2 regions of the Paenibacillus sp. 7541 genome follow, and region 2 is predicted to be linked to the other one. Evidence: predicted binding sites of a transcription regulator. Region 2 holds the regulator's gene; the other holds the start of a gene.

Region 1 (8,246 bases), on a different contig from region 2:
TGGGTGGACAATACGAGACATGTCTAAGCTTGCAAAAGTGTGTTAAAATACGTCCATGGGCACAATTTCATACGAAAATGGTGATGACGATGTCAAAAGACAAACAAAACACGCGTATCGTTGTCGGCATGTCCGGGGGCGTCGATTCCTCCGTAACCGCTCTGCTCCTGAAGCAGCAAGGTTATGAAGTCATCGGCATCTTCATGAAGAACTGGGATGACACTGATGAATTCGGTCATTGTACCGCTGAAGCGGATGCCGAAGATGTCCGCCGGGTATGCGAACAGCTTGATATACCGTACTACACTGTCAATTTTGAAAAGGAATACTACGATAAAGTATTTTCCTATTTTCTTGATGAATATAAGGCCGGACGAACGCCAAATCCCGATGTCATGTGCAACCGGGAGATCAAGTTCGGAGAGTTTCTGAACAAAGCGCTTGATCTGGGTGCTGACTATGTCGCGACCGGCCACTATGCGCGGGTCATTGAGGAGGACGGTCAATATCGCCTTCTCCGGGGCGTGGACAGCAACAAGGACCAAACCTACTTCCTCAATGCGCTGAATCAGGACCAGCTCTCCAAGGCGATGTTCCCGATCGGGCATCTGCCGAAGCCGGAGGTGCGCAGACTGGCCGAAGAGGCGGGCCTGTACACGGCCAAGAAGAAGGACAGCACCGGCGTCTGCTTCATCGGCGAACGGGATTTCAAGGAATTTCTTAGCCACTACCTGCCTGCCCAATCGGGTGATATGGTTGATATCGTATCCGGCGAGATTAAGGGCCGCCATGACGGGCTGATGTATTATACGCTCGGACAGCGCCAAGGTCTTGGCATCGGGGGATCAGGCACGGGAGAGCCTTGGTTTGTAGCCGACAAGGATTTGGAGAAGAACATTCTCTATGTCGTGCAGGGGGATCACCCCAGCCTGTATTCCACAGGTCTGACCGCTTCCGGGATCAGCTGGATAGCCGGGGAAGACGCCATGCCCAAAGACGTCTTCACCTGCACCGCCAAATTCCGTTACCGCCAGCCCGATCAGGAGGTCACCGTCACCCGCCTGGAAGACGGCAACGTCCATGTCGCTTTTGCCAAACCGCAGAAGGCCATTACGCCAGGTCAAGCGGTCGTGTTCTATCAAGGTGACGAATGTCTCGGCGGCGGAACGATTGAATCTGCTGATAAAGTCCCTTATTAACAGGCTCATACGATACAGAAAGACACGCATTGCAGCAGGCATTGAAGCTTGCGCAATGCGTGTCTTTTGTCGTCCCGTTTCATCCTTAACGCTACAATTCAATCTCCACCACCCGTCCCTGCCGGACACTCTCGCGCACATCAACCAAACGCTGATTGCGGCTGCCCCGGAAGGGAAGGGACACATCCTTCTCTGCGGCGATGAATTTTCCATCCACAATAACGTCGCACAGCAGCGCCAGCTGCTTCAGCTCCGGACGCTTCACCAACGCTTCGAACGTAAAGCCGGTGTATGCCCACACATTTTTGTCCGGACAGCGCGCTTTAAACTTGATCAGGAATTCCGCGCACTCCTCGGCAGAGAAGAACGGATCGCCTCCGCACAGCGTAATACCGTCCAGCAGGGAGTTGGTCTTCACGTCGCCGATGATTCGCCCGGCCATTTCCTCCGTAAACCGCTCCCCAGCCTGAAAATCCCAGGACGCCGGATTAAAGCATCCGGGGCAGGCATGCTTGCAGCCGCTGATGAACAGCACCGCCCGCAGCCCTGCGCCCTCATTGATGCTTTCCGGAATATAGCCGCAGATGTTCACAGATGCTTCACCCGGTCCCGGACCTCGGCCTGCTTGGCCGAATTGAAGCGCTCGGTATAATTGCCGGTCAAATACCCGGTCACCCGGCGCAGCCGCTGGAAGTGCACCTCCTGCTCGCCTGCGCCGCATCCTGGGCACGCCGAACCGATAATGCCTTCATAATGGCAGGAAGGACAGCGGTCGAGCGGATGATTGACGGAGAAGTAACCGATATCTTCCTCGAGGGCAAACTGCACGATACGCTTGAAAGCGGCGGTGTTCATTCTCGCATTCCCGTCCAGCTCCACGTAGGAGATGGCCCCGGCGTTGCACAGCTTGTGGAACGGCGCCTCCAGCTTGATTTTCTCAAAGGCCGAAAGCTTGTAATACACCGGAACGTGAAAGGAATTTGTATAGTACTCCTTGTCTGTCACGCCGGGAATGCTCCCGTACTCCGCCTGATCGACCGCCGTGAATTTACCGGACAGACCCTCAGCAGGGGTAGCGAAGAGCGAGATATTCAGATTGTACTTGTCGCTCATCTCATCGCAGAAGCGGCGCATGCGGGAAATCATCTCGAGACCAAGGCGATGGCTGCCTTCGTCCTCCCCGTGGTGCTTGCCTGTCAGCGCCTTGAGGCATTCGGCCAGTCCGATAAAACCAAGCGCAAGCGTGCCATGCTTGATCAGCTCGCGAACCTGATCGTCAGGACCCAGCGAGTCTCCGCCTTCCCATACCCCTTCGCGCATCATGAAATCCGATGCTTTGGCCGGCTGCTTCGCCTGAATCTCAAACCGGTGGACAAGACCTTCCACCGCGATGTTCATATAGCGATCCAATTGACGGAAGAAGCCTTCCAGATCCGGTTCAGTTCGTTTGCCAAATACGATGCCGGATTCCATCCCGAGGCGAACCAGATTAATCGTATTGAAGGACAGGTTGCCTTTGCCGCTGAGCCGGTTGCGTCCGAACCGGTCGGAAATGGTGCGGGTCCTGCAGCCCATCGTGGCAATGATCGTATCCGGATCATCCGGCTGATAATACGGCAGGTTGAAGGAAGCATCCACATTGACAAAATTCGGATACAGCCTCCGGCTGGAGCATTCCACCGCCTTCAGGAACAGATCATAATTCGGCTCCCCTTCGGCCTGGTTCACACCCTGCTTGCACTGGAAAATATGCTGCGGGAATATCGGCGTCTCGCCTCGGCCCAAGCCATCGATCGTTGCATCCAGCAGCGCGCGGGTCACCAGCCTTCCCTCGGTGGAGGTGCACATGCCATAGTTCAGCGAGGTGAACGGAATTTGACCGCCGGCCCGGCTGCTCATCGTGTTCAGATTGTGTATCAGCGACTCCGCTGCCTGCTTCGTCTCATGGACGGTTTCCTCATAGGCATAGGCATAGGTTCGCGGATACGCGGCCTTCAGGGACATATTGTCTATGTAAAGCTCACCATCCTCGAGCAGATGGGCCAGGCTGCCGTCTGCAGACCCTTCATGAGCTTTCCCGCTCGTCTCCCCGAGATAGAGCAGCCCTTTGCGGAAATGTCTGCGAAATGATTTTCCGACATATGGGGCCAGATCCCAGTCGATTTTATTGGCCGAAACCCCGCCAAACTGACTGTTCTGCTGGGACTGAAAAATAATGGCCACAAGCGCCATCGCGGTCATGATGCTCTGCGGCGGGCGCACCGATCCGTTGCCGGTATTAAAGCCTTTAGCCAGCAGACGGTCAAACGGGATAAAGATGCAGTTGGTCGTTCCGAGCGCATATTGATCCAGATCATGCACATACACATAGCCGTCCTTCACCGCCTTGTACAGCTCCGAAGGAAGAACAAAGCGGTTGGCGATCCATTTGGCGTATTCGGATCCGATGCGGCTCATCTTTCCACTGAAGGATTCCCCGTTCAAATTGGCATTCTCCCGAAGCAGATCAGGATTCGCTGCACCGATCACATCACTGCTGATTTTGTACAGCTCCCCTCTCCTGATCCGCTCCAGATCGCGGGCATCCCGATATTGGCTGTAGGCATCCGCCACTTCCCCATACTGGCTTTCCCTCAGAGCCTGGATGACACAATCCTGAATATATTCCACCGTGAGGCTCTCTGCCTCCGCTACCCGATCCGTCACCTGCTGCCCGATGCGGACCGACACATCGTCTTCAGCGCTGCCTTTGACTGCCCGAAAGGCCTTGTTCACCGCTCTCACGATGCGTGACATATCAAATTCAGTCAAGCTCCCATCCCGCTTCATTACCTGCAACATCTTGATCAATCACTCCCCTGCCGAAATTCAAACAAATCAATATATTGTATGCCAGAACAAGATAACATCAATATGTTGATTTATTCTGTAACAAAAGTCACTGTTTGTTCGAGCAGGATCCGAACGGCTCTGTTTAAGTGCCGGCGAGGCTTGGCCTGACGGCGTTTTTCAAAAAAATTATGATCCATATCATCCGTAGAGAAGTCACATACATGGAGAACACCCCGAGTCCGAATGAGACACGCAAAAAGAAGCTGACCTCCAATCACGATAGTGATCCGAGCCAGCTCCTTTGTTCAGCGGTTATCTATGGATATATTAACTCTCTGCCGGCGGCAGCGGCGTCCGGGTTGGGGCGGCATAACCTGTCTTGTACTTCTCGTCGATGGCGGCCCGGATATCGGACAAGTGCATTCCCTCGCTTCTCATCAGTGCGGATTCCACCGCAATGTCCAGGCAGACGCCGCAGCGGGTGCCATGATCATCCCACTCGACACTGCCGTCCTCCCGGATTTCATGAATGAAGCAGTTCAGATTGCTCTGATGACCGGCGCTATCGCCGCAGCCGCAGTAGCATGGCATGTATTCAAGCACATCGCTGACCTGGGCAGCCAGAGCATAAATCGTCCGCATCTCGCTTACCGCCCCATCCAGGAAGGTTGGAAGTTCCTCGATCGAAGCGGTGACCTCCCGCAAATCTCCGCTCGCATGATGGAGATGGTCATGCTCCCCCGGCGTGTCCCCGGCTGCATGATACTCCTGCTCAGCCCCGGCGGGCGAGCCGGCCGCAGCGCTATCAGAGTCGGTCGTCTTGCCCGCTTGGCAGCCGCCCAGCACAATCGCTGTGGACAGCAGCAGAATCATATAACGCGACATCTTTCTTGTCATTCCTATTTCCCCTCCAGCACAATGAATCGTTCATACGAAGCGCAGGGCCTGGTTACTCACTCCGGCGAAGGCGCTGGTTATGGGCGATCTTGGCCTCATTCCCCTGCTCCGTAGCCTGATAGAACACCCGATTGTTCAGCTCCTTCGGCAAATAATCCTGTTTCACATAATGCCCCGGATAATCATGCGGGTATTTGTAGCCAACATGCCCCAGCTTCACCGCGCCTTTATAATGCGCATCCCGCAGATGAAGCGGAACCTCGGCCGACTTCACCTCATCCATGGCAGACATCGCTCTGGATATCGCATCCACAACCGCATTCGATTTCGGGCTTTCAACCGCAAACAGAATCGCCTGGGCGATATTCAGCTTTGCCTCCGGCCAGCCGTTGTTCCGGTACGCTTCCAACGCGCTGACCGCCTGCACCATCGCCTGTGGATTGGCAAGGCCGATATCCTCGCTGCTGGCGGCGATCAGGCGGCGAAGGAACACCATCGGGTCCATCCCGAGCTTCTCAACCGCATACAGAAACCAGAACAGCGCCGCATCGCTGGAGCCGCGGATGCTCTTATGAAAAGCGGACAATACATCGTACTGCGTAGACTCATCCGCCCGCACGGTCGGTCTGCGAATCGATTCCTCCGCCACCTCCAGCGTAATGTGGATGCTGCCGTCCTGCCCCGGGGGCGTGGTGAGCGCGGCCAGCTCCAGTGCATTCAGCGCGCGGCGAATATCGCCGTTAGCCATGGAAGCAATATGATCCAGCGCCGCATCATCCACCTGAAGATCCATAAAGCCCAGCCCTCTGTCCTCGTTCGCCAGCGCTCTTCGCATAGCGATCATGGCATGATCCCTGTTCAGCGGCTCCAGCTGAAACAAGGTTGAGCGGCTCATCAAGGCCCCGTTCACATAGTGAAACGGGTTCTCCGTAGTCGCGCCGATAAAAATAATCGTCCCGTTCTCCACCGCCGGCAGCAGCGCATCCTGTCTGGAGCTGTTGAAGCGATGGACCTCATCGAGGAACAGAATCGTTTTCGTTCCGTACAAACTTTTGTTGCTCTGGGCCTGCTCAATCACTTCCCTGACATCCTTCACAGACGCCTCAACGGCATTCAGCCGCACAAAAGCGCCCTTCGTCTGTGTAGAGATAATGTGAGCGAGCGTTGTTTTTCCACATCCAGGCGGGCCATAGAGAAGAATCGAGGAGACTTGATCAGCTTCAATGGCTCTTCTCAGCAGTTTGCCCGGGCCTATAATGTGCTCCTGCCCGATATATTCATCCAGCGTTTGCGGACGCATACGGTCAGCCAGCAGCCGTCCGTTCCGGTCCTCTTCGCGACTTAAACTGAACAAATCCATGCCGTTTAACACTTCCTTGTCTGAATTCAAGCTTGTCCATCCATGCCGATATGTGAACATGCGTTTCTATTTATCAGCCTATATCATAACATATTCACCGAGGCCGCGCCCATCATCCGTGGATGATTGCGATTCAGCATCATAGCTGCTGGATGAAGGTGAACAAACCCGGGGGACACAAAGAAAAAACCGAAACCACAGCCCTTGGGACCATGGTTTCGGAGGTGGTGACATTCTGCCGGTCAGAACAGGCTGCGCATATCCGTCCACGCGGCCCGCCTTCCACGGCTCCTCGTATAGCTGGCAGCTCTTTCATGAACGGGCAGCCCGCTGATTGTCTAATAGTGAGCTGCCGCTTGCCTTAAGCCGGCGGCCAGCCTTTGGCCACAATCTCGGACGGCTCAGCATCCACATAGCGCGGCACATGCGTTCCGTGCAGCAGCCACAGCTCATGCAGCGCACGCGTGCAGCCAACATACATCAGTTTGGCGTCCCACGCTTTGTCCGCATAATGATTCGTATCGGCATCGGCCATCACGACGGCGTCAAACTCGAAGCCTTTGGAGAGATAGACGGGAAGGATGGACAAGCCCCCTTGATACGTCTGTTCGCTGCCATCGATCAGGTTCAGCTCCGGCCACTCCGGATTCAGCGCGGCATGAAGCGCCTTAGCCTCCTGCAGCGTCCGGGTCAGGACAGCGACAGTCCGGTACTCCTTCTCCAGCAGCGCTCGCATCGCCTGCTTGATATCCTCTTCCCGCATGGCCGGATCGCTGTATGGAATGAGCCTCACCGCATCTCCGCTGCGGAATACCGGCACGGCCAATAGATCGCTGCGCACCCCATTTTCCAGCACGCGGTTGGCAAATTCAATAATCTCCATCGTGGACCTGTAGCTCCGTGTCAGCGCGTAATACGCCGTGTTCTCCTCCGAGAACAGCGAGCTCATCTCCTCCCAGGCATGCACGCCGCGGTAAGCATGAATTCCTTGGGACAGATCACCGAGGATCGTAAAGGAATGGCCTCTGACGTACATGTCCAGCACCGCTACCTGAAACGGGGAGAAATCCTGGGCTTCGTCAATGACGATGTGATCAAAGCGCTGGTCGCTTGCAATATCGTTCAGCAGGCAGTGAAAATACAACAGCCCCGGCAGATCCTCTTCCCGTACGACATTCTGCTTCAAATCACTGCGTGTCGCTGATTTGACGCTGTCCGGAATCGCAGAGGTCAGCTCTTCTGGCCATAGGCCGGAGGATTTGACCGCCCCGAACAGCATTTTGTACAACGCCAGCGGTTCAAACTTCGGCCATTTGCCGGCATAGGATTTTTCACGCTGGGCTGCTTTTTTCTTCCGTTCCTTCATCACGGCCGCCGACGGCGATTTCTTGAGCTCCATCTCGACCCAGCGATGAATTCTGGTCAGCACCCGCTCCTTCCGCTTCGCAAGCGGATAAGGGCGATATTCCTTGAAGTACCATTCCGCAATCGTCTCCCGCGGCAGCACCGCTCCGTCCCAAGGAGAGAAATCATCGCCAGGCAGCGCACCGGCCTCAAGCGTTTCCACACAGGTCTGGATGAGCTTCATCAGCTCGAGGGAGCCTTTGTAGCGGCCGCTTGTATGCCCGTCAACATCGGGCGTCCCAAGACGAGGATCGCCTTCGAACCATTGTGCCATCGTCTCCAGCCGATCCTGTGATGTTACGTGGATGTCGAGCTGTTCGGCCGCCCAATCGGCAAAGGTGCGCTGCTGAATATCCCCGACGCCCAGCTCAGGAAGCACGTCCGAAATATAGTCCAGAAACATAAGGTTCGGCGCGAAGATGATCATTTTATCCGCCGATACCTGCTCCTTGTACTGGTACAGCAAATAGGCGAGCCGATGCAGCGCTACCGTCGTCTTTCCGCTTCCTGCAACCCCCTGGATAATGAGCGCCGTATTTCTGGCAGCGCGGATA
Region 2 (8,246 bases):
AAACCGGTCCACAAAACGGTGGTCGGCGGCCGGGGCACGCATTATTGTCCGAGTTGCCAGCCGCTGGGGACTGTAGCTGTTTCAGCTGGCAAGATGAAGCGCAAACGCTAAGATAAAATATAGGCATGCACCTATCTTTTCCGAAAGCCATATACTGTGATGAACATATGCCGAAGGCGTGAGGATGTCCGCTGTTCATCACAGAGGCGGCTTGATCTTGATGCCGCGGCCTTCAAGGGAGGGAAGAGGGTGCTCAGTCTTATTTTCTCACCTGTACTGCTTGCCTTTGCACTTAGCCTGGACGGATTCGGGGCCGGGGTTACATATGGTCTACGCAAAACGAGAATCCCGCTGCTATCCGTACTGATCATTTCGCTATGCTCGGGACTTGTGCTCGGCATTTCCATGCAGGCAGGCGCTTTGTTACAACGGTTCTTTTCCCCGTTTGCAGCCTCCGTCATCGGGGCTGTGATCCTCATTCTGTTAGGCTGCTGGTCGTTGTGGCAGCAGATCAAACGAGCAGGCGATTCCGAGTCCGAGCCGCCGCTGGTGCTTCATAAGGAAGTGGAGGAGCGCAGTGAAGCATCCGTTTCCGGTGAGCTTCCAGCAACAGCAGCGGGTATACCCGCGAAGCGGAGTGAGCCGGGAGACGGTCAGAAGGCGGTCTTCTCGCTTGAGATCCGGAAGCTGGGCATCGTCATTCAGATTTTGCGCAGCCCGGCGCGAGCGGATATGGATGACTCGGGAAGCATATCGCCATGGGAAGCGATGTGGCTCGGCATCGCATTGTCACTGGATGCGTTTGGCGCAGGGCTTGGCGCGGCGATGCTTGGTTTCTCTCCGCTTGGGACAGCGGTGATCGTGGCTATTTTCAGCGGCACCTTTCTCTTGCTGGGGATGAAGATCGGGCTGCGGTTCGCTTCGAGCAGGAGTATGAAGTATATCTCCTATCTGCCTGCTTTTTTATTAATCATCATGGGTATAATGAAGCTGTTATGAGGTGAAGTCATGAATATCGGTTTAACCGGGGGAATCGCAACAGGAAAAAGCACAGTGTCCTCGATGCTGGTCGAAAAGGGAGCGCTTCTCGTTGATGCCGATGTTATCGCCCGGGAAGTGATGCTCCCGGGCCATCCGGTTCTGCTTGCGGTGACTGCTCATTTTGGACAAGAGATATTGCTGGCGGACGGAAGCCTAAATCGTAAAAGACTGGGCGAGATTATTTTTCACAATCCGAGCGAGCGGCAGGCGCTGAATGACATTACCCATCCGGCCATCCGCCAGGAAATCCGCAGGCAGGTACAAGCCTATGAGCGGGAGCATCCCGGTCAGCCTGTGGTGGTGGACATTCCACTGCTGCTGGAAGCGAGGGAGGAGTACCCGTACCTGAATACGATTGTGGTCGTATATGTGCCGCAGGAAGTGCAGCTTCAGCGTCTTATGGAACGTGACGGAATATCGAAGGAACAGGCAGAGGCCAGATTAAGCAGCCAACTCGACATTGAGCAGAAGAAGCAGTTGGCTGACATCGTGATCGACAACAGCGGGACATTGGCGGATACCGAGCAGCAGGTGGACAAGCTATGGCAGAGGATGGTTAGAGAGGCATGAGGTGGCTCCGGAAAAAGAGAGTGCTGCTTCTGCTGTTGATTTCTTTTTTATCCCTGCTGTTTCTGACGTCCAACTGGATGTCGCTCTTGTATCCTATCCATTACAAGGATGAGATTCGGAAACATGCGTCCTATTATGATGTCGATCCTTTCCTTGTTGCTTCGATTATCCGCGTGGAGACCAATTTCAAGCCGGGCAAGGAGTCCAAGAAAGGCGCGCTCGGCATTATGCAGCTGATGCCGGATACGGCCAACTGGGCGATGGAAATGGCCAAGCTGCCGGCCAGCTCGCTGGACAACGTCAAGCATGAGGTGGACGTCAACATCCAGCTCGGCACCTGGTACATCAGAAATCTGTACCAGCAAATGGACGGCAATCCGATAGCGGCGATTGCGGCCTACAATGCCGGGCCAGGGAACGTCAAGAACTGGCTCAGCAAAGGCACCTGGGACGGCAGCTATGAGAATGTGAAGAGCATTCCTTTTGGCGAGACCCGGCATTATGTACAGCGAGTCATTTATTATTATAATCAGTATACGAGCATATACGATGAGTTCTGAATGAAAAAGAGCGCTGGAAAGGCTTGAATGCTCAAGCCTTCCCAACACTCACTTTGTCAAAGGAAGAATCGATTATTGACCGGAGAATTGACCAGCCAATTGTTGCTCGGCCAGGGTTACCAGACGCTTGGTGATGTATCCCCCGATCGAACCGTTTTCGTAGGAAGTCATGTTACCTTGGTAGCCGTCTTGTGGGATGGAGATACCAAGTTCTTGAGCCACCTCGTACTTCAACTGCTCAAGAGCAGCGTTTGCGCGAGGAACAACCAGGTTGTTGGAGCTGTTGCTTTGTGCCATTGTTAGTTCACCTCCTTGGGTTGGTACAAGTATTATGTCTCGGGTTTCGGATTTTCATAACCTAAAATGACTTTTCATTTATTGGTAATTTTTATATAAGGAAGTGGTGTAGCGTATGAAGTGTCCGTATTGCAGTCATGCAGGGACCAAGGTGCTGGACTCCCGTCCGGCGAATGAGAACAAGTCGATCCGCCGCCGCAGAGAGTGCGAGCAGTGCAGCAGGAGGTTTACGACCTTTGAGATGGTGGAAGAGACGCCGCTCATTGTCGTGAAGAAGGATGGGAGCCGTGAGGAATTCAGCAGGGAGAAGGTGCTGCGCGGTCTGATTCGTGCTTGTGAGAAGCGGCCGGTGTCGGTGGATCAACTTGATAAAATTGTATCCGACGTGGAGCAGGCGCTGCGCAATACTGCGGCTGCAGAGGTCGAGAGCCGCCAGATTGGCGAGCTGCTGATGGAGCGGCTATATCCTGTGGATGAGGTGGCGTATGTCCGCTTTGCTTCGGTGTATCGTCAGTTTAAAGATATCAACATGTTTATGAAGGAACTGAAGAGCCTGCTGTCCAAGGGAACAGACGAAACCGAGGTATAGAAGAAGAGGAACCGAGGTGCGTAAGCTGCCTGAATATGCGGCAGCAGAGAATCAGGGCAGTCTTAGGCAGGCGGAATTGCTTCATGCCGAGAACTGCCCGGAGCCGCCGTGTTAAGCTTAAGCTCGTCCGCGATTCAGCTCCCGTTGGCTGCTGATTTTTTTGAAAAAAAACTATTGCATGTCCAGGATGCTATATGGTATATTATTCAGGCGGGAAGAAAACGGGTATCGTTGAATTCGCAAATGAATAACATACGGGGCCTTAGCTCAGCTGGGAGAGCGCATCGCTGGCAGCGATGAGGTCAGGGGTTCGATCCCCCTAGGCTCCATAATAAGAAAACCCTTGATATTCAAGGGTTTTTTGTTTTCCGAATTTAATAAGAACTTAGAACTTGGTTTCTTAAAGTGTCTTACATCAGTGGGAAATCGGTGAGATCGGTTCATTCGGCCTGACGTCGCAGGAATACCGAACCTTCAGGCTAAGCCGGGATGGAGCATAATAATTGCGACCAGGCGTATGGTCAGACAGCAGTCCTTGGATAACCCAAGGACTAATTTGCATTGGCTTGGCAGATTAGGAGGCGACCATCTTACGATATTCGTTGGCACTTACGCCGGTATAGGATTTAAATCGTTTATAAAACCAGTCGATTTCAGTATATCCCACCTCGTTCGCAATTTCGTAAATCTTCAGATCTGTTTGCTCCAGCAGCATTTTCGCTCTTTCCATACGTTGAATGAACAAATATTGGTTAAAACTCATATTTTCATGGTTTTTGAACTTTTGGCCAAGATAGGAGCGGTTGAAATGGAATTTGCTTGAAATGTCTTTAAGCGTAATATTCTCGTGAAGCTTCTTCCCCACATATTCCTTGACTCTGTGAATCACGTCATCCTCAGTGCGGCGTTGGTTCGCGTAAACAGCAGCTACGCTCTTCACCAGTTCCTCAGCCGGCAACGTGCTCGGTACGTAATCGCTTACCTGCAGCTGCAGCGCTTTGCGGATGAAGGCAAATTCCATGGTATCCTCAACAACAATGATGGGTAATCGGCTGATCCTCCGGATTCGACCGCACAGCTCCAACCCTTTCTTGGGGCTGCCGGTCATGTTGATAACCGCCAGTGAATAGCCATTCTCCTCAATCTGGCGCAGCGATGCCTCATAATCATCATCGCAGATTTCCATGTTCATCCCACATTTGCGCCAATCCTGCAGGCGAAGCATGTCATCGGAGCAGCAGCCCAGATTGATATACAGTAACTTAGACATAATGACTCCCTCCCCAGATAATGCGAAAAGCAGAATATCCATCAAAATGTTTACGCTTACATTATGTTGTCCGGCCCCCCTTTTCCACAATGTGCTTTTCTTTGCATTCCTAACCGTTCTTTACTTCTTGCAAAGCTGGGTTGAAATAGATTGGCGGACAAGCCGTTGCAGGGGACGGTCTTCTAGCGTTTCAGGGGTAGAATATCTCGATTTCCCCAGGTTGTTGCATGGAAATGTAAGCGCTAAACTTTGGGTGAATCTGGACCAAACATCAAACGTTGAGGGGGATTAAAGATGCGTGTTCGCAAATTAATGGTTCTGTTATTGGGACTGGTTCTGCTGCTTGCAGCCTGCAGCGGTGGCTCGGACAACCCGAGCAGCGGCACTCAAGAAGCCGTGGAATCGGGCACGAATAGCAGCACTGAAAACGAGACGTCGAAGGGAACGGACGAGACGGAAAACAGCGGCGGGGATGAAGTCTACAGAACGCCGGAAATGGATTTCGATTTAGGCGGTAAGACGATCAAAATCGTCTCTTGGTGGGATATGACGATTCCGGAGGATACCCCGGACAATATCCAGCGCAAGAAGAATCTTGAAGACCTGATGCAAAAGCATAATTTTAAAGTGGAGTACGTGGCCATCGACTACGGCGAGTACCAAGAGAAAGTTACTGCTTCCTTGCTCGCTGGTGAACCGGTCGGTGATATTGTTCGCCTTGGCAAAACCTACACGGTGCCTACCTTGGTTAAACAGGATCTGCTCTGGCCGATCGACGAATACACCAAAAACCCCGTCGCCTTTAATCAAAAGGTTACAAACGAATACTACACGTATGAAGACAGGGGGTACGGATTCACCGAAAATCAAGCAAATCTGGTTCAGGGCATCTTTTACAATCGTACACTTATGAACCAGCTTGGCTTAAAGCCGCTTCAAGAGTACGTGAACGAAGATAACTGGAATTGGGAAACATTCATAAAAGTGGCTAAAGAAGCCAACAAAGATACGAACAACGATGGCAAGCTGGACACTTGGGGGCTAGCAAACTCCTCGCTTATGGATCATGCCTTATATTCCAACAACACGGGTCTGACCAAAGAAGATAAGCAAAATCTAGAAGATCCTGCAACACTGGATGCTCTTCATTTCATTTCTCGTATTGCTACCGAGAAACTAGCAAGACCAACCGAGGGCGGCGACTGGACGGAGCCAGGCCAATTTTTCCGTCAAGGCAATACATTAATGTACGCCGGTGCCCTCCACGAGTTGAGCGGCATGCAGACGGATATGCCGGATTACGACATCGGTTTCGTACCTTTTCCGAAAGGGCCGAACGCAACGGAGTACCACTCTGCCGAAGCACTCTTCCAGGCGCTCACCATTCCGAAAGCAGTCGAAAATCCGGAACAGCTGCTTTATATCTGGGAGAAAATCAACGACATTGAATCCGTATACGACTATCCGGACCAAGCCTCTTACGAAACGTTATTCTCGAGCGAAGACGATTTAAATAACGCCAAAATGGTGGCGCCAAACATGATTATTCTTGACCACAATACATTCCCGAATTTGAAGTACTACGATTTCGTCGGCGAGCTGAATGAAGGGATATCTGTTTCTACCGTGGTTGAGAAGTACAAGTCAACCTTCCAAGCGGCCATTGACGAAGTATATGGTCCTTGACATTGAACATTACCCGAGAGGTGAACGTCCCTGCGCAGCGCATTGCTGCGGCCGGGACTGTCATTGGATGGATTAACCGTATGGGAGGGAGAGAAATTGAACACCAGGAACAAGCGTTTCGGCAGCGCCATACTTGTCATTGTCCTATTTTTTTTGTCTCTATGGGCCTTCTACCCTTCGAAATCGACAAACCAAGGCTTCGTTCAAGCGACCTCCGACTTTGAAGCGGTCATAAAAACGGAAGGGCAGGACGGGTACAGCCAGTATTTAGAGGCCCATGTATCGGCGAGCCGTCCGGACCGCATCGTTCGCATCGAAGGCGAGTCCTTTGCATCAACCTCTGGGGAAGGATTCGAGATCGCGGAGAAATTACACGGCTCCGAAGGGAAGTCCGTGATCACGCCAGAGGTTGGCTCCATCTCATGGGACGTAAACGTGGAAGAACCGGGCTTATACCATGTCCGGATCCGATTCTATCCAATAGAGGGGAAGAGTTCGGCAATCGAAAGGCAATTCTCTATCAATGACGAGGTGCCTTTCAAGGGAGCAGATATCCTACTATTCGACAGGGTATGGGGAAACCGGGACGAGGAAATCAGACAGGATAACCGCGGAAACGATCTGCGGCCAAGGCAGATCGAGCAGCCTTCCTGGCAGCTTGCGCCGCTCTCCGATCGGTACGGCTACTATGATGAACCATATTCCTTTTATTTTGACAAGGGCAAGCAGAAGCTTACGCTAACGTCCTTGCGGGAGCCGATGGCCATTGATTATATCGAGCTGTACCAGGAGCATGCCTTGAAAACATACGAGGAGCTGGCGAATGAATATGAGTCTGAGGGCTTGGAACCGACCCGGGGTCAGTACATTCTGATTCAGGCGGAGGATGCCAAGCGGAAATCGTCGCCGACCTTGTATCCTACATCCGACAGATCCAGCCCGACCGTTGTGCCGTACGACGTTTCCAAAATCAGAATCAACACCATCGGAGGCGTTAACTGGAAGCTGCCGGGGCAATGGATCGAATGGGAGTTCGAGGTGGAAGAAGAAGGTTTGTACCAAATCGCCTTGAAGCAAAAGCAGGACCAGCTCCGGGGCGTATTTGCCACCCGAAGTCTTATGATCAACGGGGAGTTTCCCTTTGAGGAAATGAAACGAATCCGCTTTCATTATGATCGCGATTGGCAAATGAACGTGCTGGGCGAGGAAGAACCTTATTTATTCCATTTCACTAAAGGGACGCATCAAATTCGAATGATGGTGTCTCTCGGCGAGATCGCGCCGCTCTTGCAGACGATTGAATCCAGCGTGCTGGAGCTGAACGAAATGTACCGCAAAATATTAATGATCACCTCCAATACGCCGGATCCGTTCCGCGATTATCAATTGGAGAAGCGGATTCCGGATATGGTGGAGGTGTTCACCGAGCAGGCCGAAATCATTCAGAGCGTTGCCGATTATCTGGAAGAAGCAACGGGCGAGCGAAGCGAAAAGGTAGCCGTCCTGCATTCGATGGTGCACCAGCTGAACGAGCTTGCCGAAAATCCCGAAACCGTCGCCAAGCGCTTGGATACGTATAAAGTGAACGTAGGCGGTCTGGGAACCTGGATGCTGCAGATTAAAGAGCAGCCCATCTCGCTCGATTATCTGATCATTCACTCGCCGGATCGTAATCTGCCCAAAGCGGACGCGTCGTTACTCGAGGTTGCGGGCCATGAGCTAGGCGCTTACGTGGCTTCGTACACGGAAGACTATGACACGATCGGCAACGCCGGCGATGAAGAAGAAGCCATCACCGTTTGGGTGACGACAGGACGCGATCAGGCGCAAGTACTGAAAGCATTGATCGACGACACGTTTACGCCTGAATCGGACATTCCGGTGCATCTCCGGCTTGTTCCGGGAAATATCCTTCTGCCAGCCACGCTTGCCGGAGAAGGTCCGGATGTCGCCATGCAAATCGGCGAGGACGTGCCGGTCAATTACGCGATGAGGGGCGCTGCAGCTGATCTAACGAAATTCGATGATTTCGAAGAGGTGGTCACCCGATTCCGCGATAGCGGGCTTGAGCCTTATAGATATAACGGTGGAGTGTACGCCTTGCCTGAGCAGCAGACCTTCCCGATGTTGTTCTATCGCAAGGATATTTTGGAGGAACTTGGCTTGAAGCCGCCCGCGACCTGGCAAGAAATCTATGACATGATTTCCGTGCTTCAGAAGCACAACATGGAAT

What was found. The regulator NrdR, encoded in region 2, represses ribonucleotide reductase genes. The targets are predictions, from matches to a motif close to AACACNATATATNGTGTT.
Region 1: a site for NrdR is predicted at 4,074-4,091, ahead of CHH75_RS02485 (anaerobic ribonucleoside triphosphate reductase). Genes of this name have one in related genera too.

The regions. Positions count from the first base shown of each region.
Region 1 is NZ_NQLZ01000005.1:30,233-38,478, reverse strand. Features, by position in the region: gene mnmA (tRNA 2-thiouridine(34) synthase MnmA) at 84-1,199, shown strand; gene nrdG (anaerobic ribonucleoside-triphosphate reductase activating protein) at 1,291-1,791, opposite strand; gene CHH75_RS02485 (anaerobic ribonucleoside triphosphate reductase) at 1,788-3,995, opposite strand; gene CHH75_RS02480 (PCYCGC motif-containing (lipo)protein) at 4,359-4,928, opposite strand; gene CHH75_RS02475 (replication-associated recombination protein A) at 4,981-6,288, opposite strand; gene CHH75_RS02470 (HelD family protein) at 6,650-8,246, opposite strand, start outside.
Region 2 is NZ_NQLZ01000012.1:46,968-55,213, forward strand. Features, by position in the region: gene mutM (DNA-formamidopyrimidine glycosylase) at 1-111, shown strand, start outside; gene CHH75_RS07815 (MntP/YtaF family protein) at 250-999, shown strand; gene coaE (dephospho-CoA kinase) at 1,009-1,611, shown strand; gene CHH75_RS07825 (lytic transglycosylase domain-containing protein) at 1,608-2,171, shown strand; gene CHH75_RS07830 (alpha/beta-type small acid-soluble spore protein) at 2,244-2,468, opposite strand; gene nrdR (transcriptional regulator NrdR) at 2,584-3,057, shown strand; tRNA gene CHH75_RS07840 (tRNA-Ala) at 3,314-3,386, shown strand; gene CHH75_RS07845 (response regulator transcription factor) at 3,632-4,327, opposite strand; gene CHH75_RS07850 (ABC transporter substrate-binding protein) at 4,622-6,013, shown strand; gene CHH75_RS07855 (extracellular solute-binding protein) at 6,110-8,246, shown strand, end outside.